4 regions of the Rhizobium sp. SAFR-030 genome follow, and region 3 is predicted to be linked to each of the others. Evidence: predicted binding sites of a transcription regulator. Region 3 holds the regulator's gene; each other region holds the start of a gene.
The links. Region 3 encodes LexA, which represses DNA repair genes until DNA is damaged. Its sites were predicted from a motif close to TGTTCNNNNTGTGTTCNG; they were not measured.
Positions count from the first base shown of each region.

Region 1 (6,050 bases), on a different contig from region 3:
ATAGCTGTCCTTGCCGCCCGACAGCCCGATCAGCCAGCGCTTCTGACCGTTCAGCATGCCGAAATCGTCGAGCGCCTGGCGCACCTGGCGCAACAGCCGCTTGCGCAGCTTGTTGAAGGCGGTGGTCTGCGGCGCATGGGCAAACAGGCCGTGGAGGAAACCGTCTCCCTCGTCCGGCAGGTCGTCCATCGCCTCGATCGGTGCCGCCAGCGTCACGTCGCTCTCCTTGCGGGTGGTTGCGAGGGTGTTATCGGTGCCGCCGCCGCAACGGCCACGGCACCCATTGATATCACGGAGAGGTCAGGCCGCGATGGCCGCGGCCACCGCCTCGATCGCCTCGTCGGCCTTCGAGCCGTCCGGACCGCCGGCCTGCGCCATGTCCGGCCGGCCACCGCCGCCCTTGCCGCCAAGCGCGCCGGATGCGACGCGCACCAGATCGACGGCGCTCATCCGCTCCGTCAGGTCCTCGGTCACGCCGACGACCGCGCTCGCCTTGCCGTCTTCGGCAACCGCGATCAGCAGCACGACGCCCGACCCCAGCCCGGTCTTTGCCTCGTCGACGAGGCCCTTGAGGTCCTTCGCATCGACGCCCGAGACCGCCTTGCCGAGGAAGCGGACGCCGCCGACATCCCGCGCCTCGACGGCCGGTGCGCCCTGCGCTCCGCCCATGGCGAGCTTGCGGCGGGCATCCGTCAGTTCCTTTTCAAGCTTCTTGCGCTCGTCCATCAGCGCCTCGACGCGCGACACGAGCTCCGTCGGCTGCACCTTCAGCACACCGGCCAGCGCCTTTACCCGCTCGTCCTGTTCGGCGAGATAAGCGCGTGCGCCGGCAGCCGTAACCGCCTCGACGCGACGCACGCCCGAACCGACGGCGCTTTCACCGAGAATGCGCACCAGGCCGATATCGCCGGTGGAGCGGACATGCGTCCCGCCGCAGAGTTCGACCGAGTAGGGCTTGCCGGCCTTGGCGCCGTCGATGCCGGTGCCCATCGACACGACGCGCACCTCGTCGCCGTATTTTTCGCCAAACAGCGCCATCGCGCCCTCGGCAATCGCGTCGTCGACACTCATCAACCGCGTCGAGACCGGAGCGTTCTGCAGGATGATGGCGTTGGCCATCTCCTCGACCTTCTGCAATTCCTCGGCGCTCATCGGCTTCGGATGCGACACGTCGAAGCGCAGCCGCTCCGGTGCCACGAGCGAGCCCTTCTGGGCGACATGCGTGCCGAGCACTTCGCGCAGCGCCTCATGCAGCAGGTGGGTCGCCGAATGGTTGGCGCGCAGCCGCGACCGGCGCGCATGATCGACCTCGAGAGCCACCGCATCGCCGGTTTTCAGCGAGCCTTCCGACACCGTCGCCTGATGGACGAACAGACCCTCGCCCTTCTTCACCGTATCGGTGATCGAAAGCGTTGCCGTATCGCCGCGAATGATGCCTGTATCGCCCATCTGGCCACCCGACTCGCCGTAGAACGGCGTCTGGTTCACGATCACCTGGACCGTCTCGCCGGCAGACGCGCTGTCGACCACCGCGCCATCGCGCACGATCGCCTGGATCACGCCCTCGGCGGTCTCGGTGTCGTAGCCGAGGAATTCGGTGGCGCCGAACTTTTCCTTGAGCTCGAACCACACCGTCTCGGTCGCCTTGTCGCCGGAGCCCGACCAGCTGGCGCGTGCTTCGGCCTTCTGGCGCTGCATCGCGTCGTTGAAGCCGGTGAGGTCGACGCCGATGCCGCGGGCGCGCAGGGCGTCCTGCGTCAGGTCGAGCGGAAAGCCATAGGTGTCGTAGAGCTTGAAGGCCGTCTCGCCATCCAGCGAATCGCCGTTGGTCAGCGTATCGGTCGCATCCGACAGCAGCGACAGGCCGCGCGACAGCGTCGTGCGGAACTTGCCTTCCTCGAGCTTCAGCGTTTCGGAGATCAGCGCCTCGGCACGCAGCAGTTCCGGATAGGCGCGACCCATCTCGGACACCAGCGACGGCAAGAGCCGGTACATCAGCGGCTCGCGGGCGCCGAGCAGCTGCATGTGGCGCATGGCGCGGCGCATGATCCGGCGCAGCACGTAGCCGCGGCCTTCATTCGACGGCAGCACGCCGTCGGCGATCAGGAACGCAGACGAGCGCAGATGGTCGGCGATGACCCGGAAGCTTGCCGCCTGGTCGCCCTCGGCCTTGACGCCGACGACCTCCTCGGTGGCGCCGATCAGGGTGCGGAACAGGTCGGTATCGAAGACGCTGTGCACGCCCTGCAGGATGCAGGCCATGCGCTCCAGCCCCATGCCGGTATCGATCGACGGACGCGGCAGCGGCGTGCGCTCGCCCGGCGCCGTCTGGTCGAACTGCATGAAGACGAGGTTCCAGAATTCCAGGAACCTGTCGCCATCCTCTTCCGGCGAGCCGGGAGGCCCGCCCCAGACATGCTCACCCTGGTCGATGAAGATTTCCGAGCACGGACCGCAGGGGCCGGTATCGCCCATCTGCCAGAAATTGTCGGAGGTGGCGATGCGGATGATCTTGTCGTCGGAAAAGCCGGCGATCTTCTTCCACAGCGTCGCCGCCTCCTCGTCGTCGGCATAGACGGTGACCAGCAGCCGGTCCTTCGGCAGGTCGAACCCCTTGTTGACGAGGTTCCAGGCAAACTCGATCGCCTGCTCCTTGAAGTAGTCGCCGAACGAGAAGTTGCCGAGCATCTCGAAGAAGGTCAGGTGGCGGGCGGTATAGCCGACATTGTCGAGGTCGTTGTGCTTGCCGCCGGCGCGCACGCATTTCTGCGAGGTGGTGGCGGTCGAATAGGGACGGCTTTCGAGCCCGGTAAAGACGTTCTTGAACTGCACCATGCCGGCATTGGTGAACATCAGCGTCGGGTCGTTGCGCGGCACCAGCGGGCTCGACGACACGACCTCGTGACCGTTCTTCCGGAAGTAGTCGAGGAAGGTCGACCGGATTTCATTCACGCCACTCATGCCATGCCCTTCTAAGCCGCCTCGAACGCGGTCTTCGTCCCAAAAACCACTGGCTTTTACCGTTCCAGCCGAACCCTGTCCAGCACGACGCAAAACCGGCCGCATATCATTTCAGCGATATGCGGCCGGCTTGAATTTCAGGACTGTTGCGGATCGGATCAGGCGTCCGGTTCACCGTCGCCGTCATTGGCGTCCGGCCCACCGTTTTCCAGGAACCGCTCGGCGATCAGGCCGGCGTTCTGGCGCAGCGCCAGTTCGATCTCGTTGGCCAGCTCCGGGTTGTCGCGCAGGAAATTCTTGGAATTCTCGCGCCCCTGACCAAGCCGCTGGCTGTTGTAGGAGAACCAGGCACCGGATTTCTCGACGATCCCGGCCTTGACGCCCAGATCGACCAGTTCACCCGTCTTGGAGACGCCTTCGCCGTACATGATGTCGAATTCCACCTGCTTGAAGGGCGGCGCCATCTTGTTCTTGACCACCTTCACGCGGGTCTGGTTGCCGACCACTTCCTCGCGTTCCTTCACCGCGCCGATGCGGCGGATGTCGAGGCGCACCGAGGCGTAGAACTTCAGCGCATTGCCGCCGGTCGTGGTTTCCGGCGAGCCGAACATCACGCCGATCTTCATGCGGATCTGGTTGATGAAGATGACCATGGTCTTCGACTTCGAGATCGACGCGGTCAGCTTACGCAGCGCCTGGCTCATCAGACGCGCCTGCAGGCCGGGCAGGCTGTCGCCCATCTCGCCTTCGATTTCGGCGCGCGGCGTCAGCGCCGCGACCGAATCGACGACCAGCACGTCAACGGCGCCGGAGCGCACCAGCGTGTCGGTGATCTCGAGCGCCTGCTCGCCGGTGTCCGGCTGCGAAATCAGAAGGTTCTGCAGGTCGACGCCGAGCTTGCGGGCATAGATCGGATCGAGCGCATGTTCGGCATCGACGAAGGCGCAGATGCCGCCCTTCTTCTGGGCTTCGGCGATCGTCTGCAGCGCCAGCGTCGTCTTGCCCGAGCTTTCCGGACCATAGATCTCGATGATCCGGCCCTTGGGCAGGCCGCCGACGCCGAGCGCGATGTCGAGCCCCAGCGAGCCCGTCGATACTGTCTCGATTTCGACCACGCTCTCGTTTGCGCCCAGCTTCATGATCGAGCCCTTGCCGAAGGACCGTTCGATCTGAGAGAGTGCCGCTTCCAGCGCCTTGCTTTTGTCCACCGATTTTTCCTCTACGAGCCGCAATGAATTCTGTGCCATCTGATCCCACCTTTAGGTTATCGCAGCGGCCCTAGCAATCCAGCAGCCGGTGATCAGTATGTACACTTTTTGTTCTCATCATGCAAGAGGGCTCATGCCGTTGTTTCTCTTCCATGATCGCCTGAGCGTTCGCTTTGCGTTCCGGCCTGTGCGGAACGCCAGCTCAACGCCTGTTTAGTCCCGTCCCGGGCGTGCACGTCTGCCGCATCAGTCCTGCCGGTCGAGCATCTCGCGCACCGCCACCGCCAGCTGCTTCAGCGAGAACGGCTTGGGCAGGAAGCCGAACTTGGCATCCGCCGGCAGGTTGCGCGCAAATGCGTCCTCTGCATAGCCGGAAACGAAGATGAACTTGAGGTCGGGATAGGTCTTGCGCAGCTCCTTAAGCAGCGACGGCCCGTCCATTTCCGGCATCACCACGTCGGACACGACGATGTCGACCTTGCCCTCGAGCTCCTCCATGATCTCCAGCGCCTCGGTGCCGGAGCCTGCCTCGTGCACGGTATAGCCGCGGGTTTCAAGCATCCGCTTGCCGCCGCGGCGCACCGCCTCCTCGTCCTCGACAAGCAGCACGACCGCCGAGTTGCCGGTGAGATCGACGTCTTCGGCCGGGGCCGAGGCGATCTTCGGCTGTGCCGCGACGTCGGCGCTGGCCGAGCCCGGGCTGCCCGGTTCCGGCGTCGGCACGATCTCGGGAATGTGGCGCGGCAGGAATACCCGGAACGTCGTGCCCTTGCCGACTTCCGATTCCGGATAGATGTAGCCGCCCGACTGCTTGACGATGCCATAGACCATCGACAGGCCGAGACCGGTGCCCTTGCCGACCTCCTTGGTGGTGAAGAACGGCTCGAAGATCTTGTCCATGATCTCCGGCGGAATGCCGGTGCCGCTGTCGGCCACTTCGACCATGACGAAATCGTCGGCCGGCAGCCGCGCGCCGGCAAATGCCGCAGCCTCGGCGCCGGTCACGTTGCGGGTGCGGATGCGGATCTGGCCGCCCTGCGGCATCGCATCGCGGGCGTTGACGCAAAGGTTGATCAGCACCTGCTCGAACTGCGACAGGTCGGTGCGCACCGGCCAGAGATCACGTCCGTAATCGACGTCGAGCTTGACATTGGTGCCCGAGATCAGCCGGTCGACCAGCATCCTGAGGTCGCCCACCACGTCGGTGAGGTTCAGCACCGCCGGCCGCATCGTCTGCTTGCGCGAGAACGCCAGCAGCTGGCGCACCAGTACCGCGGCGCGGTTGGCGTTGCGCTTGATCTCCATAAGGTCGGCGAAGCTGGCGTCCGAAGGCCGCGCCTGCAGCAGCAGGTGGTCGGAGGACAGCAGGATGGCGGTCAGCACGTTGTTGAAATCGTGGGCGATGCCGCCGGCCAGCGTGCCGACCGCATTCATCTTCTGCGTCTGCGCCATCTGCGTCTCGAGCTCTTTCTGCTCGGTCGTCTCCACGGCGTAGACGATCGCCACCTCTTCCGGCGCCTCGTCGCTCTCGTCGATCACCGCATTAACGTAGAAGCGCACATGGCGGTTCTCGTCGCCCGGGTGCCGGCAGTCGATCGGCGCGATGTCGCCCTGGCGGTCCTTGGCCGCCGCCAGCGCCCGCTCCAGGTCGCCACGCGCCTGCTCGTTGACGATGGCGTCCAGCGTCGCGCCGGCCTCCACATCGTCGCGAGATACCACGCCGGCAAACAGCCGGAGGAATGGTGCGTTGATGCGCAGGATCTTGCCGTCGCCGCCGATCGAGGCGATCGCCATCGGCGTGTTGTTGAAGAACCGCGTGAAGCGCATCGCCGAGGCCGACTGGTCGGCGCCCTCGCCCTTCGGCCGGCCGAGAACGATCGT
Region 1 covers NZ_JBPFDO010000003.1:500,247-506,296, reverse strand. Annotated here, with positions in the region: gene ttcA (tRNA 2-thiocytidine(32) synthetase TtcA) at 1-216, opposite strand, end outside; gene alaS (alanine--tRNA ligase) at 301-2,961, opposite strand; gene recA (recombinase RecA) at 3,120-4,208, opposite strand; gene cckA (cell cycle histidine kinase CckA) at 4,416-6,050, opposite strand, start outside.
Region 1: a site for LexA is predicted at 4,335-4,352, ahead of recA (recombinase RecA). Genes of this name have one in related genera too.

Region 2 (6,050 bases), on a different contig from region 3:
CAGCCCATCCGGCTTGCGCTGGTCGCTCGCCATCTTGGCGAGGAACTTGTTGTAGGAGACGCCGGCAGAGGCGGTGAGGCCGGTCTCGGCCTTGATCTTGGCGCGGATTTCCTCGGCGATCTCGGTGGCAAACTCCATGCCTTTCAGGTTCTCCGTCACGTCGAGATAGGCCTCATCCAGCGACAGCGGCTCGATCAGCGGCGTGTATTCGGCGAAGATCGCCCTGATCTGTTCGGAAATCTCCTTGTAGACGGAAAAGCGCGGCCGCACGAAGATGAGGTCGGGGCAGCGGCGCTTGGCGGTGACGGAGGCCATTGCAGAGTGGACGCCGAACGTGCGTGCCTCGTAGCTGGCTGCCGCGACGACGCCGCGCGCCTCTCCGCCGCCGACGGCGACAGGCCGGCCGCGAAGGCTCGGATCATCGCGCTGCTCGACGGATGCATAGAAGGCGTCCATGTCGACATGGATGATCTTTCTCTGCCGGCCGCCGCCCACCTCTGTGGTCGGCGTCTGCGCGTCATTCGTCATGGGAGCGGCTGCAGACCCCATGGTGCTATTTCCACATCGACCGCATGCGGGCGCCGACATCGATGCGGATCTGCCGGGCGCTGCGCTCGGACGCGGCGGCGCTGACTTTCGGCCAGCTCGTCGTTTCGAAGAACTGCAGCAAGGTGGCGGGGATGAAACGGGTTCGCGAAGCATAGACGTGGCGATCACCCTGACTGTTCTGGCCGTGGGTAAACAACCGCTGCGGGGTGATCAGGGTCAGGCTGTCGCGGGCGCGCGTCATTCCGACATAGAGAAGCCGGCGTTCTTCTTCGAGCTCCGCCGTCGTGCCGGCGCCGAGGTCGGAGGGGATGCAGCCATCGACGCAGTTGAGCATGAACACTGCGCGCCACTCCTGGCCCTTGGCGGAATGGATCGTCGACAGGATGAGGTAGTCCTCGTCGAGAAGCGGCACGCCCGCCTGGTCGCTCGTCGCATCCGGCGGATCGAGCGTCAGCTCGGTGAGGAAGCGCTCGCGGTTATGGTATCCGGCGGCGATCTGTTCCAGCTGCAGCAGATCGGCCTTGCGCGTATCTGCATCCTCGTGGATGCGATCGAGATGCGGCTCGTACCAGAGACGCGCCGCCTCCATCTCGCCGGGCCAGCCGGCATCGGCCTTGCGCAGCGTCGTGACCAGATCGACGAAGGAGGTCCAGGCCTCGCCGGTCTTCGGCGGCGGCGGAATTTCGGCAAGCGACATGAGCGGCTCGGCATCGGCGGTGATCGTGTCGAGGATCTTGCCGGCAGTCTGCGGGCCGATGCCGGGCAGCATCTGCAGGAGCCGGAAGCCGGCCACCCGGTCGCGCGGGTTCTGGGCGAACCGCAGCGTTGCCAGCAGATCCTTCACATGCGCGCTGTCGAGGAATTTGAGGCCGCCGAACTTGACGAAGGGAATGTTGCGGCGCGTCAGTTCGACTTCCAGTGCGCCGCTGTGATTGGAAGAGCGGAACAGAACCGCCTGGTTCTTCAGCGTCATGCCGATCTCGCGATTGGCGAGCACCTGCTCGACGATATACGCGCCTTGCTCGGTCTCGTCCTTCACCGTGACCAGCAGCGGCCGCTGTTCGGATTCGCGCTCCGTCCAGAGGTTCTTCGTGAAACGCTCGCGTGCGAGGTCAATCACGCCGTTGGCAGCGGCGAGGATCGGTTGCGTCGAGCGGTAGTTGCGGTCGAGCGTTACAATGTCCGCATGATCTGCCGGGAAAGATTTCGGAAAATCGAGGATGTTGCGAACAGTCGCGGCACGGAAGGAATAGATGGACTGCGCGTCGTCGCCGACCACCGTCAGGCCGCGACCATCGGGCTTCAGCGCCAGCAGGATGGACGCCTGCAGCCGGTTGGTATCCTGATATTCGTCAACCATCACGTGGTCGAAGCGGGCACCGATATCGTCGGCGAGATCGGGATCCGACACCATCTGCGCCCAGTAGAGGAGGAGGTCGTCGTAATCGAGGACGTTCTGGATCTGCTTGGCCTCCACATAGGCAGCGAACAGCTCCTTCAACTGCGCCTCCCACCCGGTAACCCAGGGGTAGGAGGTCTTCAGCACCTCGTGGATGCTGCTCTCGGAATTGACGACGCGCGAATAGATCGCCAGGCACGTACCCTTGGTCGGGAAGCGGCTGTCGGTCTTCGACAGGCCGAGTTCGTGACGGACGAGGTTCATCAGGTCGGCGCTGTCTTCGCGGTCGTGGATGGTGAAATCGACGTCGAGGCCAATCTGCTCGGCATACATGCGCAGCAACCGCGCGCCGATGCCGTGAAACGTGCCGGCCCAGGCCAGCGCGTCGGTCATGACTGAGGCGTTGGCGCCGAGCACCTGCCGGCAGATGCGCTGCACCCGCCCGGTCATCTCGGAAGCGGCCCGGCGGGAAAAGGTCATCAGCAGGATGCGACGCGGGTCGGCGCCGTTGACGATCAGGTGGGCGACCCGGTGCGCCAGCGTATTGGTCTTGCCGGAGCCAGCGCCGGCGATGATGAGCAGCGGTCTTGCGCTGGCGCCGCCGCCTTCGGAAATGCCATGCTCGACGGCCAGCCGCTGCCGGTCGTTGAGTTTGTCGAGATAGGCCGCGCTCATTGCTGTTCCTGCATCCGCATCATCGGACGAGGATTAGAACATAAAAGGAACGTGATCAACACGCAGATCTACAAGGCTCGAAAATCCTGGGGGAGAACCGATCGACGGGCAACGCGCTTCAGCGCTCGTGGACAAGCTTCCAGCGGATCCAGCGGATCAACGGCGGCGTCGGCGGGTCGAAACGTTCAGGTCGCCAGGCTGGGTTCGCGGCTTCGGGCAACGGTCAGTTCGGCGGTGGTCTGGTTGAGACGGTCGGCCAGTACCCGCATGATCTCGACCGCCATGTCGGGGAAGTCGCTCATCAGCTCGAGAAAGTTCTCCTTGCTGATTTTCAGCACCTCAAGCCGGGTCGTCGCACGCACGGTCGCCGTACGCGACACGTCGCAAAGGATGGCGATCTCGCCGACGATCGAGTTCTGCTCGAGTTCAGCCACTTTCAGCTCGCCGCTCGGCGCCTGTACGAGAACATCGGCATGGCCCGACAGGATGACATAGGCAGCATCGCCGGCATCGCCCTGGCGGAAGAGGTTCTGGCCTTCGCGGCAGCTCAGACGTTCGGAAGCAAATGCAAGCAGCTTCAACTTGGCCGGAGCGATCTGCGAAAACAGCGGCACGCGCCGCAGCATGTCGACCTCATCCTTCAATAGCATCGCACTCTACCTTTCCCTGCCCCAAGAAACGATATTACGATAGTAGCTGCTTGAACATCCCATTTTGATGCTTCAGCTCCTCGAAACTGCCGGTTTCGACAAGATTGCCACCTTCAAGAACAACAATACGGTCGAAAAGTTCTGCGCAGTCCGTATTCGGCAGCACCCAGATGATCGACGGACGCTTTCCGTCCTCGTGCAGGTCGTTGAGGATATGGGAAACGATGCCGTTCTGGACGCGCTGGTCGAGTGCTGACAGCGGCCGGTTGAAGATGAAGTAGTCGGAGCGTTTCAAGAGAGCCCGTGCCAGATTGAGCTTCTGCCGCTGGACGTTGGTCAGCCTGCGTCCCTGGGCGCCGACGTCGAAATCGAGGCCGATCGACAGGACATTGTCCTCGAGATCCAGCTCAACGAAAATGTCGCGGATGATCTGGCGGATGCGATCCGAGGTGTCCGCCTCCTGATAGGCCAGCCGGCCGAACAGCACATTGTCCATCAGCGAGGCGGAATCGGAGAACTTCTGCGGGTCGTGGCGTTCGATGTTATCGGCGAGATCCTGCGGGATGTCGTTGTAGAACTGCTGCCGTGCAGCGACGATCTTCGCCATCAGTTCCTCTGTCATCAGGCCGAAGCGGTGCCGCGGTTCGATGTAGGAGAAGCTCAACCGGATGATGCTGCTGCGGTCTTCCGACGATGCCTCGTCGACTGTCGTCCCCTGCAGCTTCTGCAGCAGTGCCTCGTAGGTCGGCAGGTCGTCCGGCGTCATGAAGGTCAGCTGGTTGAAGAAGGGGTGGTCGGGCGGCAGGTCGCGGAACAGCTCGACGGCATTCTCTGCGATCGCAAGCCCGACCTGATAGAGTTCGTCGGAGAGCCCGCTTTCGGCCATCACCGCCCGGAAATGCGGATGGGTCGCCAGCATCCGGCGCGTCACCAGCGGCTTCAGCGTACCGAACAGCAGGTTTTCGCCGACCGTGGCGTGCCTGTTGTACTCGCTCGGCTGGAAGGGCACGACCACATCCTGCAGGTCCTCGTCCTCGAGGCGCCGCCGCAGCGCCGAGCGCACTTCGACGATGCGATCCGTCAGCGCCTGATGCGATGCGACGTCCACCTGCGAGCGCAGCGCCAGGTCGAAGATGTCCTGAAGGATCAGCACGGCGTTCAGCACCGGTCGGATGACCTTGAGCAGATCGTCGGGTCCGCTTGCGCCGGCTGCCGAGTAGTCGATCCAGTCGCTGTTGAGATCAAGCACCGGATTGCCGGAACGCTGCGATTCCATCAGCCCGCGCTTGTAGCCGCGGGCCTTCGCGCCGCCATACTCCACCTCGGTCAGCGGCGCATGCTTCAACCCGTACAGCAGGTTGTCGCGAAGCGTGCCGTGGAAGAAGTAGACGTCCGACGAGACGAAGGAGATGCGGCGCCCGGTGACCGATTCGGGCAGCTCCAGCATGTCCTTGCCATCGATGGTGATTCTTCCCGACATCGGCCAGACGATCCGTCCGAGCGCTTCGGCCAGTGCCTCGGCGCCCCCGCCATTCGGTCCGACCAAAGCGACCGTCTCGTCCGGTTCGATCTCCAGCGAGACGTGATTGAGAAGCCGTGCGCCGCTGTCGTCGGCAAGCGTCAGGTTGGAGACGACCAGCGGATGCGAGAGTGGCAGAATGGCTGTCGCAACCACGTCCTGCACCTGCGGTGCGACCAGTCCGTCGACATCGAACTGCTCGACCACCTGCGCATATTTCACCTGCACGTCCTGGCGAGCCTGATCCCAGTCGATGAGTTCCTTGAGCGGCCCCGGCAGGTCCTTGTAGGCGCTGATCACCGCCACCAGCTGGCCGATGTCGAGCCGTCCCTGGAGCGCCAGGTAGCCGCCAATCGCGTAGAACAGGAACGGTGTCAGCTGGGCGAGGAAATTATTGATGAACTTGACCAGAAATTTCCACTGGTAGAGGTCGTAGCGGATGGTGAAGATCAGCGCTAGGCGGGCTGCTATATCGGCCCGTTCGAGGTTCGACGTATCGTGCCCGTGGATGGTGTGGATGCCGTCGACGATCTCGCCGACGCGGCCCGAAAGCTGCCGTGCCGTCAGCTGGCGTTGCCGGCCAAGTTCCAGCAGCCGCTTGCGCATGCGCGGGATGATGATGGCCTGCACGCAGACGATGCCGGCGGCGATCATGCCGAGCCAGAAGTTCTGGACGATGATGAAGCACAGCGCCGTCAGCGCCTGGCCGCCGAGCAGCGCCGGCTGGACAAAGGCGTCGCCGGTAAACCCGCCGAGTGGCTCCACCTCGTCCTTGATCATCGACGAAATCTCCGCCGATTTGACGCGCTTGAAGTAGATGGGAGGAAAACGCAGGATCCGGTCGACAAGCTCGAAGCGGATGCGCCGCAGCATGCGTTCGCCGAGCTGGCCCTTGAACGTGTTGATATAGAACTTGAACAGGCCATTGAGCACGACCAGCGCCAGGAAGACGCCGCTCAGCGCCATCAGCGTCTCCACACGGTCAAGCTCAATCCCGTCGAACAGCTGAAGATGCCCGACCAGCGGCAGGTCGAAGGCAATGTCCATGAACGGCTTGGTGGCGGCGACATCCTCGAAGCCTTGCCCCTGGATCGGGCCGTTGACGATCTGCTTGGGAAGATCGAAGGCGAGGAAGTAGGGAATCATCGACGCTGCGACGACGAGCAGGATCCAGATTTGCTGACTATAGGTATTGGACCAGATGTAACGCGTGAGGCTCTTTTCCATCCGGGTCAGACATATCCTCGTTGGCCTGGTG
Region 2 covers NZ_JBPFDO010000002.1:796,993-803,042, forward strand. Annotated here, with positions in the region: gene dinB (DNA polymerase IV) at 1-528, opposite strand, end outside; gene ACR65N_RS09320 (ATP-dependent helicase) at 554-2,623, opposite strand; gene ACR65N_RS09325 (cyclic nucleotide-binding domain-containing protein) at 2,809-3,273, opposite strand; gene ACR65N_RS09330 (ABC transporter transmembrane domain-containing protein) at 3,308-6,019, opposite strand.
Region 2: a site for LexA is predicted at 2,658-2,675, ahead of ACR65N_RS09320 (ATP-dependent helicase). Genes of this name have one in related genera too.

Region 3 (6,050 bases):
ACTGAAAGAAGCGGGCGGGAGGAGGTCCGTCCGTTCAACAGAAGACGTCGTCCACCTTGCGTAGACCGCCCATCTCACCCGATGTGAGACAGGCAAACTCGGAACAGCGCCGCCTCAGCGCTTGGCGACGGCGTCGAAGGCGAGCAGCGTTTCGAGAAGGCGCTCGAGGTTCTCGATGCGCACCATGTTGGGCCCGTCGGACGGCGCATTGTCCGGATCTTCATGGGTTTCGATGAAGACGCCGGCGATGCCGACGGCCACCGCCGCACGGGCAAGCGTCTCGACGAACTCGCGCTGGCCGCCACTGGAGCCGCCCTGCCCGCCCGGCTGCTGCACCGAATGGGTGGCATCGAAAATGACCGGCGCGCCAAGCGACGCCATGATCGGCAGCGAGCGCATGTCGGAGACCAGCGTGTTGTAGCCGAAGGACGCGCCGCGTTCGCAGAGCAGCACGTTCGGATTGCCGCTTTCGGTGAACTTGGCGAGCACGTTCTTCATGTCCCAAGGAGCCAGGAACTGGCCCTTCTTGACGTTGATGACCCGGCCTGTCTTCGCCGCCGCCACCAAAAGGTCCGTCTGGCGGCAGAGGAACGCCGGGATCTGCAGGATATCGACCGTCTGCGAGACGATGGCGCACTGCTCTTCCGTGTGGATGTCGGTGAGCACCGGAAAGCCGAATTCGGCCTTCAGGTCGGCAAAGATCTCCATCGCCGCATCGATGCCGATGCCACGCGGACCGTTCAGCGACGTGCGGTTCGCCTTGTCGAAGGACGACTTGTAGACAAGGCCAATATCGAGCCGATCGCAGATTTCCTTGATCCGGCCAGCCATCATGAAGGCATGGTCGCGGCTTTCCATCTGGCACGGTCCGCAGATCAGCGACAGCCGGCCACTGTTGGAAAACATGACGCGGGACGAGCCCTCGCCGACAGCAACCTCTGCATTGGCGCTCACGCCCATGATCTACTCCTCGAAAACGAACGAAACGCCCTGACCGGGCGCCGGCGCCACGGTGATACGGTGCGGCGTCCTCACATATGGGAGGTGATTATCAGCCAGCAACAGCTCTGTCACCGTCAGATCGGCGACATGGAAGACGACCGCCGCCGCCTTCACCGCCCTATCGGCTCCACTCGCGGTTTCCGCTCCGGCGACGAGGCGAATGCGCGCATTGGCAAGCGTGAAGGCCGTCTCGTCCGCTTCGCTGAAGCCAGCCGCGTGCGTCACCGTCTCGATGCGCTTGACCAGATCATCGGGTGCGGCACCGTGCAGCAACACCTCGCGCAACGCCACCACACCGTTCTCGTGCCGCTCCAGCACCGAGCGATCGGCCGGCAACGGGTTGATCCTTTGGCAGCTGAACAGGAAGAACAGGTCGCTTCCCAGATCGGCAAAGGTCAGCTGGAAGCTTGCCGTGACGGGTGCCCCTTCCGCGGTCAACGCCTGCCGCGAGAAACCGAGCATGTCGCCGGCTGAAATGCCCGCCCGCAGGAAGCGCTCGTGATCGGCGGCAGCATCAGTGCTCGACACGACGATCGCCGAGAGGCCCTCCAGCCGGCCGCCGCGAAACCGCGCGTCGCGTCCGGTGAAGACATTGCCGCCTCGCACGCTCTCGCCGACCAGAGAAGCGTCGCGGATGACGAGCGGCTCGAGATAGGTGCCGTCCGCCAGGAATACGCAGGCATTCGATGTGCCGAAGGGATGATCCGCCTGCCGGGCGACGGTGAAGCCGAGCGCCTCGAGCCGCTCCCGCGAGGTCTGCAGCGATTCGATGGGCAAGACCAGATGATCGATCGCGCGCGGCCTGTCACTGTCCATCTTCCATGCCTCCAGCCTCGATTGCCGTCCGTTTTACCGCGCATCAGGGCGAAGTCGAAGCAGAAAATCCGTGATGAGCCTGCGTTCACCGGATCTTAGGCACTTGCGGAACACATGTGGAACAGATAGTGTTCGTTCTGGATTTGTTTCCTTCAGGGGGTCGCCGCCATGCTCACGCGCAAACAGCAGGAACTGCTTCTGTTCATTCACGAACGGATGAAAGAATCAGGCGTGCCGCCGTCTTTCGACGAGATGAAGGACGCGCTCGAGCTGGCATCCAAGTCGGGCATCCACCGGCTGATCACGGCGCTGGAAGAGCGCGGTTTCATCCGCCGGCTGCCGAACCGGGCTCGCGCGCTGGAAGTGATCAAGCTGCCGGAAGCCTATTCCGCAGCACCGCAGCCGCGCCGCGGCTTTTCGCCGAGCGTCATCGAGGGAAGTCTCGGCAAGACGCAAGCACCCTCGGCCGCCCGCCCCGTCGCCATCCCCGCCAATGATGCGACCTCCGCCTCCGTCCCTGTGATGGGACGGATCGCTGCCGGCGTGCCGATTTCGGCGATCCAGAACAACACGCACGAAATCAGCGTGCCGATGGAGATGCTTGGGCCGGGCGAGCATTACGCGCTCGAGGTCAAGGGCGATTCGATGATCGAGGCCGGCATCCTCGACGGCGATACCGTCGTCATCCGCAACGGCAGCACGGCAAGCCCGGGCGATATCGTCGTGGCGCTGGTCGACGACGAAGAAGCGACGCTGAAGCGTTTTCGCCGCAAGGGTGCCTCCATCGCGCTGGAGGCTGCAAACCCGGCTTACGAGACGCGTATCTTTTCCGCAGACCGCGTCAAGGTTCAGGGCAAGCTCGTCGGCCTCATCCGCCGCTATCACTGATCATCCGCGCCAACCGCTCGGGTAGCTGCTCGTCCATGCTGCGCGTGCGCCAGTCGTAGGCGCGATGCTGCGTCCACGGGCGCCGGATGCCGGTCATCGCCGCGTGCAGGTGCCAGCTTTCCGGATCGCGGCTGGCGGCGAAATCGATCTCGACGGCGCCTGTTCGTCTGAGGCTGGCGCCGTTCAGCATCAGCGCGTTCGAGCGGCACGTGTCGAAACGGGCGCGCGGTGCGATGACGAGGTCCGCCGTATCGCAGGCAGGCCCGGCATAGCGCGCGTCATCGACCCAGGCGATGCGATTGCCTGATGCGCTTCGCAGCAGACAGATTTTCTGGCCGAGGCAGACGAACCGGTCGGGAGGCGCGCCGGCGAATGTGTCCTGCATCAGTGCCCGGGCGGACGCCAGTCCTTCGCGGGTCAGCGGTTGCGGCCTCGCGGCGGCGGCAGGTTTGGCTATCTAGTTGGTCGTCGCAGTTGCGTCGGGGCTGGCTGTCGGGTTGCTCTTCGTCGTCTCAGGCGTCGGCTCGGTGTTTGCCGCGGGCACAGGGTGCCCCGCTGGCTGCTGTTTCGCTGCCGGCACGGGGTTTGCCGCCGGCTCGGGAGGCGCGTCTCGGCGCTCGGGGCTGTTCATCTCGCCCAGTTGCAGGGCGCTTTCCCACTGCCGGTAGAGGAAGGCTGGCGGGCGCGGCCGGTTGAGGCTGGCGCTAGTTCCGTCTATCGCCGCCACCAGTGCGCCATCCTCTGAAATCAGCAGGTCGGGGTTCTTCTTCGATGGCTCGACCATGCCGACCAGCAGCAGACCTGCGCCGAGAGGAACGAGGCCGAGCAGCGCCAGGCGCGTCCGCAGGAGCACCAGCAGCAGCAGGCCGACAGTCGTCAGCGGCAGGAACCACGGCGGCGTGCGGCCAACCACCATGTTTCCGCCCCAGGAGGCGACCTCGGTGGCAATGGCGATGACCATGCCCGAGCCCAGGCCCATGAGGGCGAAGAACGGCTTGTCGAGACCGAGAGGCATCGCCAGCATGCCGAGCAGGCCGGCGGGCATGACGACCAGCGAGACCACCGGCATCGCCGCCAGATTGGCGACGAGCCCGTATCCCGTCAGCTGGTGAAAGTGGCTGACCGAAAAGATCGCCGTCGACAGGCCGCCGATCAGTGAGGTGATGAAGGTCCCGCTCACCATCGTCCAGAGGCTTGTGAGGCCGCGTGCAGTCAAACCCGTGGCCAGCGGTCGCGTGTCATGGTCCTGCCGTGCCCGCCGCGCCGTCCAGCCTGCGTAACCGGCGACGAGCGCCGCGGTTGCGGCAAACGACATCTGGAAGCTCGGGCCGAGGACGGCGGAGGGCGACAGGATCATGATCACCAGCGCCGCCAGGGCGATGTTGTGGAGGCTGATCGACGGGCGGTCGAAGAACACGGCAGTCAGCATGATCGCCATCATCAGGTAGGCGCGCTCGGCGGAAACGCCGAAGCCGGAGATGACGTAGTAGAGCGTGACCAGCAGCAGCGCGCCACCGGCGGCAATCTTCTTCGTCGGCAGAGCCTGCGCCAGCGGCGGCGAGAGGCTGAGGAGGATACGCAGGCCGACAAAGCAGATGCCGGCGGCAAGCGCCATGTTGAGGCCGGAGATGGCAACGATATGGGCAAGGCCGGCCATCCTGAGCGCGGTCACCGCTTCGCTGGAGATCGCCCGGCGTTCATCGGTGACGATGGCTGCGGCGAAGGCGCCCGCATCTCCGGGTACGAAGCTGCGGATCCGGTCGCCGACCATGCCGCGCAGCGAGTAGAGCGACATCTGCGCCCGCTCGGCAAGACTCAGGTCCGCCGCCGGCCCGCCGGCCTGCGGCTTGCCGTAAAAATAGCCCACCGCGCCGATCCCGTCGAAGAAAGCGGCAAAGCCGAAATCCGTCAGCCCGGGCAGTGCCGGACCCGACGGAGGCGAGAGCCGTGCCCGACCGGTCAGCACCATCCCCGGCGCGATGCTCGCCTCCTGCCCCCTTGCCAGCACCGCCACCCGGTCCGGCGGGCGAACGAGTTGCGGATCTCGGGTGGCAGTCAGCCGCACCACATAGCGCCAGCTTCCATCGCCGGCCGCCTCGCGTCGCTCGACGATGCCTTCGATCCTGGTCGTCACCGCGCTGTCGAGCACCTGTGTCGTCTGCCGCCAGGTCTCCAGCGCCGCAAGCCCCATGCCGGCGATGATAAAGGCGAGCGCCGCCACACCGCGTGCCGTCCCCTGCAGGCCGCGGGCAGCGGCGACTGGCGCCAGGAGGAGCAAGGGGACTGCGAGCCAGCCGACAAATGCCGGCGGTTCCAGGGGCAGTCCGAACCAGAGGAGAATGCCGAGCCCCAGCAGCAGCGGAACGGCGAGAAACAGCCGCCCATGGGCGATTTCTTCGGCACCGAGCGCTCCCAGGCGAAGCACCGCCTGCCGCCCAGAGGCAAGCCGAAGGTGGGTGTTCGGCCAGGATTTTACCGAGGTCTGGAACTCGGCGGCCGGCCCGTGGTTTTCAGGCACCGTCGGAACAGGAGATGCGTCCGGCGGCGCCCGTGGCATCGCCGGCAGGTGTCGCTCATCTGCGATCTGCGCGTCATGCTGCGACAATCGAGCCCCCCGGAGAATTTGCTTGAATTCACCGCCGCCCTCTTAACCGATCGACAATCTGCACCCGATTATCAGGGGTGGTCAATGACGCTTTTGTCATCACGCGGACCACGGCGGGCGTTTGGATCGATTAAAGTCCAGCAACCCCCGCAAGACGCTCCAGATGATGCCGAAAGTGCCCTTGCCCGCCCCTCTTTCGCGCCGCACAATTAGCCTTCACCAGTGCTTGGCAGCGCGCATCAGATCATATAGCTACTTTGAGACGCTTCATTCTTCTGGCGCATTTTGCGCCATTCCGCCCATCGGAGGATCAGCATGACGGACACAAGCGCACATCTTGGATTGGGAGATAAGAAGGTCGATCTTCCCGTAAAAAGCGGGACGATCGGGCCGGACGTGATCGACATCGCGTCGCTCTACAAGCAGACCGGCGCCTTCACCTACGACCCCGGCTTCACCTCGACGGCCTCCTGCGAATCCAAGATCACCTTCATCGATGGCGACGAAGGTATCCTGCTGCATCGCGGATATCCGATCGAGCAGCTGGCCGAGCAGGGTGACTTCCTGGAAACCTGCTATCTGCTGTTGTACGGCGAACTGCCGACGGCTGCGCAGAAGAAGGATTTCGACCACCGCGTGACCCATCACACGATGGTGCACGAACAGATGAGCCGCTTCTTCACCGGCTTCCGCCGCGACGCCCACCCGATGGCCGTCATGGTCGGCACGGTCGGCGCTC
Region 3 covers NZ_JBPFDO010000001.1:50,451-56,500, forward strand. Annotated here, with positions in the region: gene kdsA (3-deoxy-8-phosphooctulonate synthase) at 115-960, opposite strand; gene ACR65N_RS00275 (VOC family protein) at 964-1,818, opposite strand; gene lexA (transcriptional repressor LexA) at 1,987-2,706, shown strand; gene ACR65N_RS00285 (hypothetical protein) at 2,687-3,091, opposite strand; gene ACR65N_RS00290 (ComEC/Rec2 family competence protein) at 3,164-5,311, opposite strand; gene gltA (citrate synthase) at 5,627-6,050, shown strand, end outside.

Region 4 (6,050 bases), on a different contig from region 3:
CGATCTGGTGGAAGCCAACGAAGCCTTCGCCGCACAGGCCTGTGCCGTCAACAAGGACATGGGCTGGGATCCGTCGATCGTCAACGTCAACGGCGGGGCGATCGCCATCGGCCATCCGATCGGTGCATCGGGTGCGCGGGTGCTCAACACGCTGCTGTTCGAAATGAAGCGGCGCGGCGCCCGCAAGGGGCTGGCAACGCTCTGCATCGGCGGCGGCATGGGTGTCGCCATGTGCCTGGAAGCGCTGTAGCCGGACCGGCTGCCGGATCGAGACGACCGCGCGGCACGGGTCGCGCGTCGCAACCGCAAGGGGGAGATGCTGCATGACCAGAGTGGCGTTGATATCCGGTGGCACGCGCGGTATCGGAGCGGCAATCTCGAAGGCGCTGAAGGCGGCGGGCTACAGCGTCGCGGCCAATTATGCCGGCAACGAGCAGCGGGCACTCGCCTTCCAGGAGGAGACCGGCATCCCCGTCTTCAGGTGGGACGTGTCGTCCTACGAGGCCTGCGTCACGGGGATCGGCGAGGTCGAGGCGCAGATCGGTCCGGTAGAGATCCTCGTCAACAACGCCGGCATCGTCCGCGACACGATGTTCCACAAGATGACGCCAGATGATTGGAACGCGGTGATCGCCACCAATCTCAGCGGCCTCTTCAACATGACGCATCCGGTCTGGCCAGGCATGCGCGAGCGGGGCTTCGGACGCATCGTCAACATTTCCTCGATCAACGGACAGAAGGGCCAGATGGGGCAGGTCAATTATTCGGCGGCCAAGGCAGGAGATCTCGGCTTTACCCGGTCGCTGGCGCTCGAAGGGGCGGCGAAGAACATCACCGTCAATGCCGTCTGCCCCGGCTATACGGCAACAGAAATGGTGCTGGCGGTACCCGAGAAGGTAATGAACGAGCGGATCCTGCCGCAGATCCCGGTCGGCAGGCTTGGAAGACCGGAAGAGATCGCACGCTGCGTCGTATTCCTGGTTTCCGACGACGCCGGTTTCATCACCGGCTCGACGATCAGCGCCAATGGCGGCCAGTATTTTACCTGATCCACTAGGCGTCCTCGTGCGCGGATCTCCAGGCAGAAGACAAAAAGAGACCGGCATGCGGGGGCACACCGGTCTCTTTTCTAGACAGCGTTATCGCTTAGCGGCAACGAGCTTCGTAGTTGCGGCCGTAGCGATCGCGGTAGACGCAATAGCCCTGACGCTTCTGCGACTCGCCGACAGCGGCGCCAACCAGGCCGCCGGCAACGGCGCCTACTGCTGCACCACCCCAGCTGTTGGTCACGGCACCGCCGACGACGGCACCCGTGCCGGCACCGATGGCCGTGCCTCTTTCGGTCGAGGTGCACGATGCGAGCATGCCAACCATGGCTGCAACGGCGAGGATCTTTTTCATGTGAGGCTTTCCTTCCCTGTTATAATCGAGTTTTGCAAACTTTAGATTCTGCCCATCAGGAGCAGAATGATCAGTATGAGGACGACGAGACCGAGACCGCCCGACGGGCCATAACCCCAGCTGCGGCTATGACCCCAGTTCGGCAGGGCGCCGATCAAGAGCAGAATGACAATGATCAGCAAAATGGTCCCGAGCATTCGAACTTCTCCAACACGTTGGTTTGTGCGGCGAAAACGTGACCACTGCGATTTTGTTCCAAGCCGATGTCCGATTTATGTGACGCCACAAAATCACTGTAGATGGCACAACGAAACTGCCTGCCCCAGTGAGGCCTAGTCGGCTTGCTTCCGGTTCCTGCATAGTAGCCGCGCGGAACAAAGGGTGACTCAGGAGAGTCAGCGATTCGTCCGTGCTTTGTTCGCCCGCTGTTCCGAACGTGCACGCATCGAGAAAACTGGCAGGATTTCCGTTGCCGCCGTCACTCCTGAGCCCTTGCGGCTTGCCATCGCCGGTTCGAAACGCCATGTGTGAGGTGTCAGCCGCATCGTCGCGGCGGCTTCAGACGATGTGCGGACAGAGCTTTTGAATTCCCAGCCCATGATCTTGAGTGGCCGCGGCGTTACCGCGGTTCTCGGCCCGACCAATACCGGCAAGACCCATTATGCCATCGAGCGCATGGTTGCTCACGGATCCGGCGTGATCGGCCTGCCGCTGCGTCTCCTGGCGCGCGAGGTCTATGGCCGGCTGGTCGAGAAGGTCGGGCACCACAACGTCGCGCTGATCACCGGCGAAGAAAAGATCACCCCGCATCTGGCACGGTTTTCGGTCTGTACCGTCGAGGCCATGCCGCGCGAGACGAAGGCGGCGTTCGTCGCCATCGACGAGGTTCAGCTCGCTGGCGATCTTGAGCGGGGGCACATCTTCACCGACCGGATCCTGCATCTGCGCGGACGGGAAGAGACCCTGCTTCTCGGCGCCGGCACCATGCGGCCGATCCTTGAGCGTCTGCTGCCCGGCATCACCGTCGTCGAGCGCCCCCGCCTGTCCACCCTCTTCTATGCGGGGCAGAAAAAGATCACCCGCCTGCCGCAGCGCACCGCCATCGTCGCCTTTTCGGCCGACGAGGTCTATGCGATCGCCGAACTGATCCGCCGTCAGCGCGGCGGGGCGGCGGTGGTCCTCGGTGCGCTGTCGCCTCGCACTCGAAATGCCCAGGTCGGTCTCTACCAGGCCGGCGACGTCGAGTATCTGGTGGCGACCGATGCAATCGGCATGGGCCTCAACCTCGATGTCGATCACGTCGCCTTTGCCCAGGATCGAAAGTTCGACGGATACCAGTTCCGCAATCTCAATGCCGGCGAAATGGGCCAGATTGCTGGCCGCGCCGGCCGCCACCTGCGGGATGGCACGTTCGGGGTGACTGGCCAGGTAGCGCCGTTCGACGAAGACCTGGTGGAGCGCATCCAGAGCCACCACTTTGACCAGGTGAAGGTCTTGCAGTGGCGCTCCAAGGCGCTCAACTTTTCCTCCATCCGCGACCTGCGTGCCAGCCTCGATGCGACGCCGACCGTCCACGGCCTGACCCGCGCCTTGCCGGCGACGGACAGCCAGGCGCTCGACTATCTGTCGCGCTATCCCGAGATCATCGATGCCGCGACGACGCCCGAGAATGTCGAGAAGCTGTGGGAAGCCTGCGCGCTTCCCGATTACCGGCGCATCACGCCGGCACAGCATGCCGACCTGATTTCGACGATATTTTCCGATCTTGTGCGGCTAGGCGCGGTGAACGAAGACTTCATGGCGACGCAGGTGCAGCGGGCCGATCGGACCGACGGCGAGATCGATACGCTGTCCGCCCGCATCGCCCAGATCAGAACATGGACTTATGTCTCCAACCGTCCGGGTTGGTTGGCGCATCCGACACACTGGCAAGAAAAGACACGGGAAATCGAAGACAGGTTGTCGGACGCGCTACATGAAAGGTTGACGAAACGCTTTGTTGATCGCAGGACATCTGTGCTCATGAAGCGCCTGAGAGAGAATGCGATGCTGGAAGCTGAAATCAGTGTGAATGGGGATGTCTTCGTCGAGGGACACCACGTCGGTCAACTAGCCGGTTTCCGGTTTACGCCTGTTTCCGGTGCCGAAGGGCCGGATGCCAAGGCTGTGCAGACGGCTGCCCAGAAGGCCCTGTCGCTGGAGTTCGAGGCTCGCGCTGCGCGGCTCTATGCTTGCGGCAATAGCGACATCGCCGTCGGCTCGGACGGTTTCGTCCGCTGGCTCGGTGATCCGGTGGCAAAGCTCGCGGCCGGCGATCACATCATGCATCCGCGTCTCATCCTGCTCGCCGACGAGCAGTTGACCGGCAATGCCCGCGATCACGTGGCTGCTCGCCTCGAGCGCTTCGTCAATCATCACATCGCCACGGTCCTGAAGCCGCTCGACGATCTGTCGCGTGCCGAAGACCTGCAGGGGCTTGCCAAGGGGCTCGCGTTCCAGCTCGTCGAAAATCTCGGTGTCCTCTTCCGGCGCGACGTTGCCGACGACGTCAAGACGCTTGATCAGGATGCGCGCGCCTCGATGCGCCGCTACGGCATCCGCTTCGGCGCCTACCATATCTTCATGCCGGCGCTGCTGAAGCCGGCCCCGGCCGAACTGATCACGCTGCTCTGGGCGCTGAAGAACGACGGTCTCGACAAGCCGGGCTATGGCGATCTCATCCCGGCGCTGGCAGCCGGCCGGACCTCGGTGGTCACCGATCCGACCTTCGAGCGCAACTTCTACAAGCTCGCCGGCTTCCGCTTCCTCGGCAAGCGTGCCGTGCGCGTCGATATCCTCGAACGTCTCGCCGATCTCATCCGGCCGCTCCTGCAGTGGAAGCCGGGCAACGGCCAGCGTCCGGAAGGCGCCTATGATGGGCGACGCTTCACCACGACGACCGCCATGCTCTCCATTCTCGGCGCGACGCCGGACGACATGGAGGAAATTCTCAAAGGTCTCGGCTACCGCGCCGATGCGGTAAAGCCGGAAGAGGCGCAGGCCTTCCTCGCCGGCCAGTCGGCAAGCGCCGCAAGCGCTGCCCCCGCGGCAGAAGCCTCGGCAGAAACGGCGCCGGCCTCCGAAGCTGACGATGCTGACAGTGCGGATGTTGCGACCGACGAGGCTCAGGCGCCGGAAGCGGTCGCCGAAACCGCCGCGGAAGATGCTGCCTCCGAACCGCAGGTCGAAGCCGTCGCTGGCGCGGAGCCTGAAGCTCCAGCCGAAGCGCCGGCCGCTGATCAAGCCGCCGCAGCTGCAGCAGACGTCGAGGCCGTTCCTGCGGCCGAGACGACCGATGCCGAACCGGCACCGGCGTCCGAGCCTGTCGCCGAAGAAGAACCCAAGCCGGTTCTGCTGTGGCGTCCGGGTGGCGGACGTAGCGAAAACCAGCGCGGTGGTCGTCCGCAGGGAGAACGCCGGGCGGCTGCCAACCGCGCACCGGGCGAAGGTCGACGCGATGATCGTCGCGGCGGCGGAGAGCGTACCGAACACGCAGCACGTGGTGCCGAGGGTGGCCAGCGTGAAGGCGGTCAGCGGGATGGTGGCAATCGCAACGGCGGCAAGCCGCGCGGCGACCGCCGGCCCGACGGCAAGGGCGATCGTCCGCCACGCGGCGACCGTAACGACAGGAACGATCGCAACGATCGGCAGAAGACTGCGCAGCCGGCTCGCTTCGAGGCTCGTCCGCCGCGCAAGGAAAAGCCGATCGATCCGGATTCACCGTTCGCCAAGCTGGCTGCTCTCAAGGAGCAAATGAAGAAGTAGGCTGATGACGGAACAAGTGCCGCCCGGAGTTGCGCGTCAGCGCCTCGACAAATGGCTGTTCTTTGCCCGCATGGTCAAATCCCGATCGCTTGCCCAGGCGTTCATTCACTCGAACAATGTGCGGGTGAATGGCGTCCTCGTGTCGCAGCCCAGCTTTCAGCTGAAGGCGGGCGATCGGATCAACCTTTCCCTGGACAGGCGAGACCTCGTGCTGCAGGTCAAGGCTGCCGGTGAGAGGCGGGGCCCGTACGAGGAAGCCCGGTTGCTCTACGACGATCTGACGCCGCCGGCAGAGGAAGCAAAAAAGCTCACTGCTTTCGAGCAGGCGCTGCGCCAGCCCGGTGCGGGTCGGCCGACAAAGCGGGAACGGCGGCTGACGGATCGGCTGCTTCCAGATCCCGGTGATGAGGGTCACTAGGAAAACCATCTAGCAGGCCGCCGGATTTAGAAAGGTTTGTCCTTGCGAACCAGGGGCAAACGCATTACCTCACTGTCGCAACGCCGGACTTGTCGGCTGCTCGATCGGCTGGATTTGGCGTGTCTGCCAATCATTCGTCCGACAGCCTGCCGCAAATTCGTGACATTCTGGAGTGCCTCATGACGTATGTCGTGACCGACAATTGCATCCGCTGCAAATATACCGACTGCGTCGAAGTATGCCCGGTCGACTGCTTCTACGAAGGCGAGAACTTCCTGGTCATCCATCCGGACGAGTGCATCGACTGTGGCGTCTGCGAGCCCGAATGTCCGGCAGAGGCGATCAAGCCGGATACCGAACCGGGTCTGGACAAGTGGCTGAAGGTCAATGCCGATTACGCCCAGGTCTGGCCGAACATCACCGTCAA
Region 4 covers NZ_JBPFDO010000006.1:252,174-258,223, reverse strand. Annotated here, with positions in the region: gene ACR65N_RS19330 (acetyl-CoA C-acetyltransferase) at 1-250, shown strand, start outside; gene ACR65N_RS19325 (beta-ketoacyl-ACP reductase) at 324-1,049, shown strand; gene ACR65N_RS19320 (YMGG-like glycine zipper-containing protein) at 1,147-1,401, opposite strand; gene ACR65N_RS19315 (DUF3309 family protein) at 1,443-1,598, opposite strand; gene ACR65N_RS19310 (helicase-related protein) at 1,999-5,205, shown strand; gene ACR65N_RS19305 (RNA-binding S4 domain-containing protein) at 5,210-5,623, shown strand; gene fdxA (ferredoxin FdxA) at 5,803-6,050, shown strand, end outside.
Region 4: a site for LexA is predicted at 1,817-1,834, ahead of ACR65N_RS19310 (helicase-related protein). Genes of this name have one in related genera too.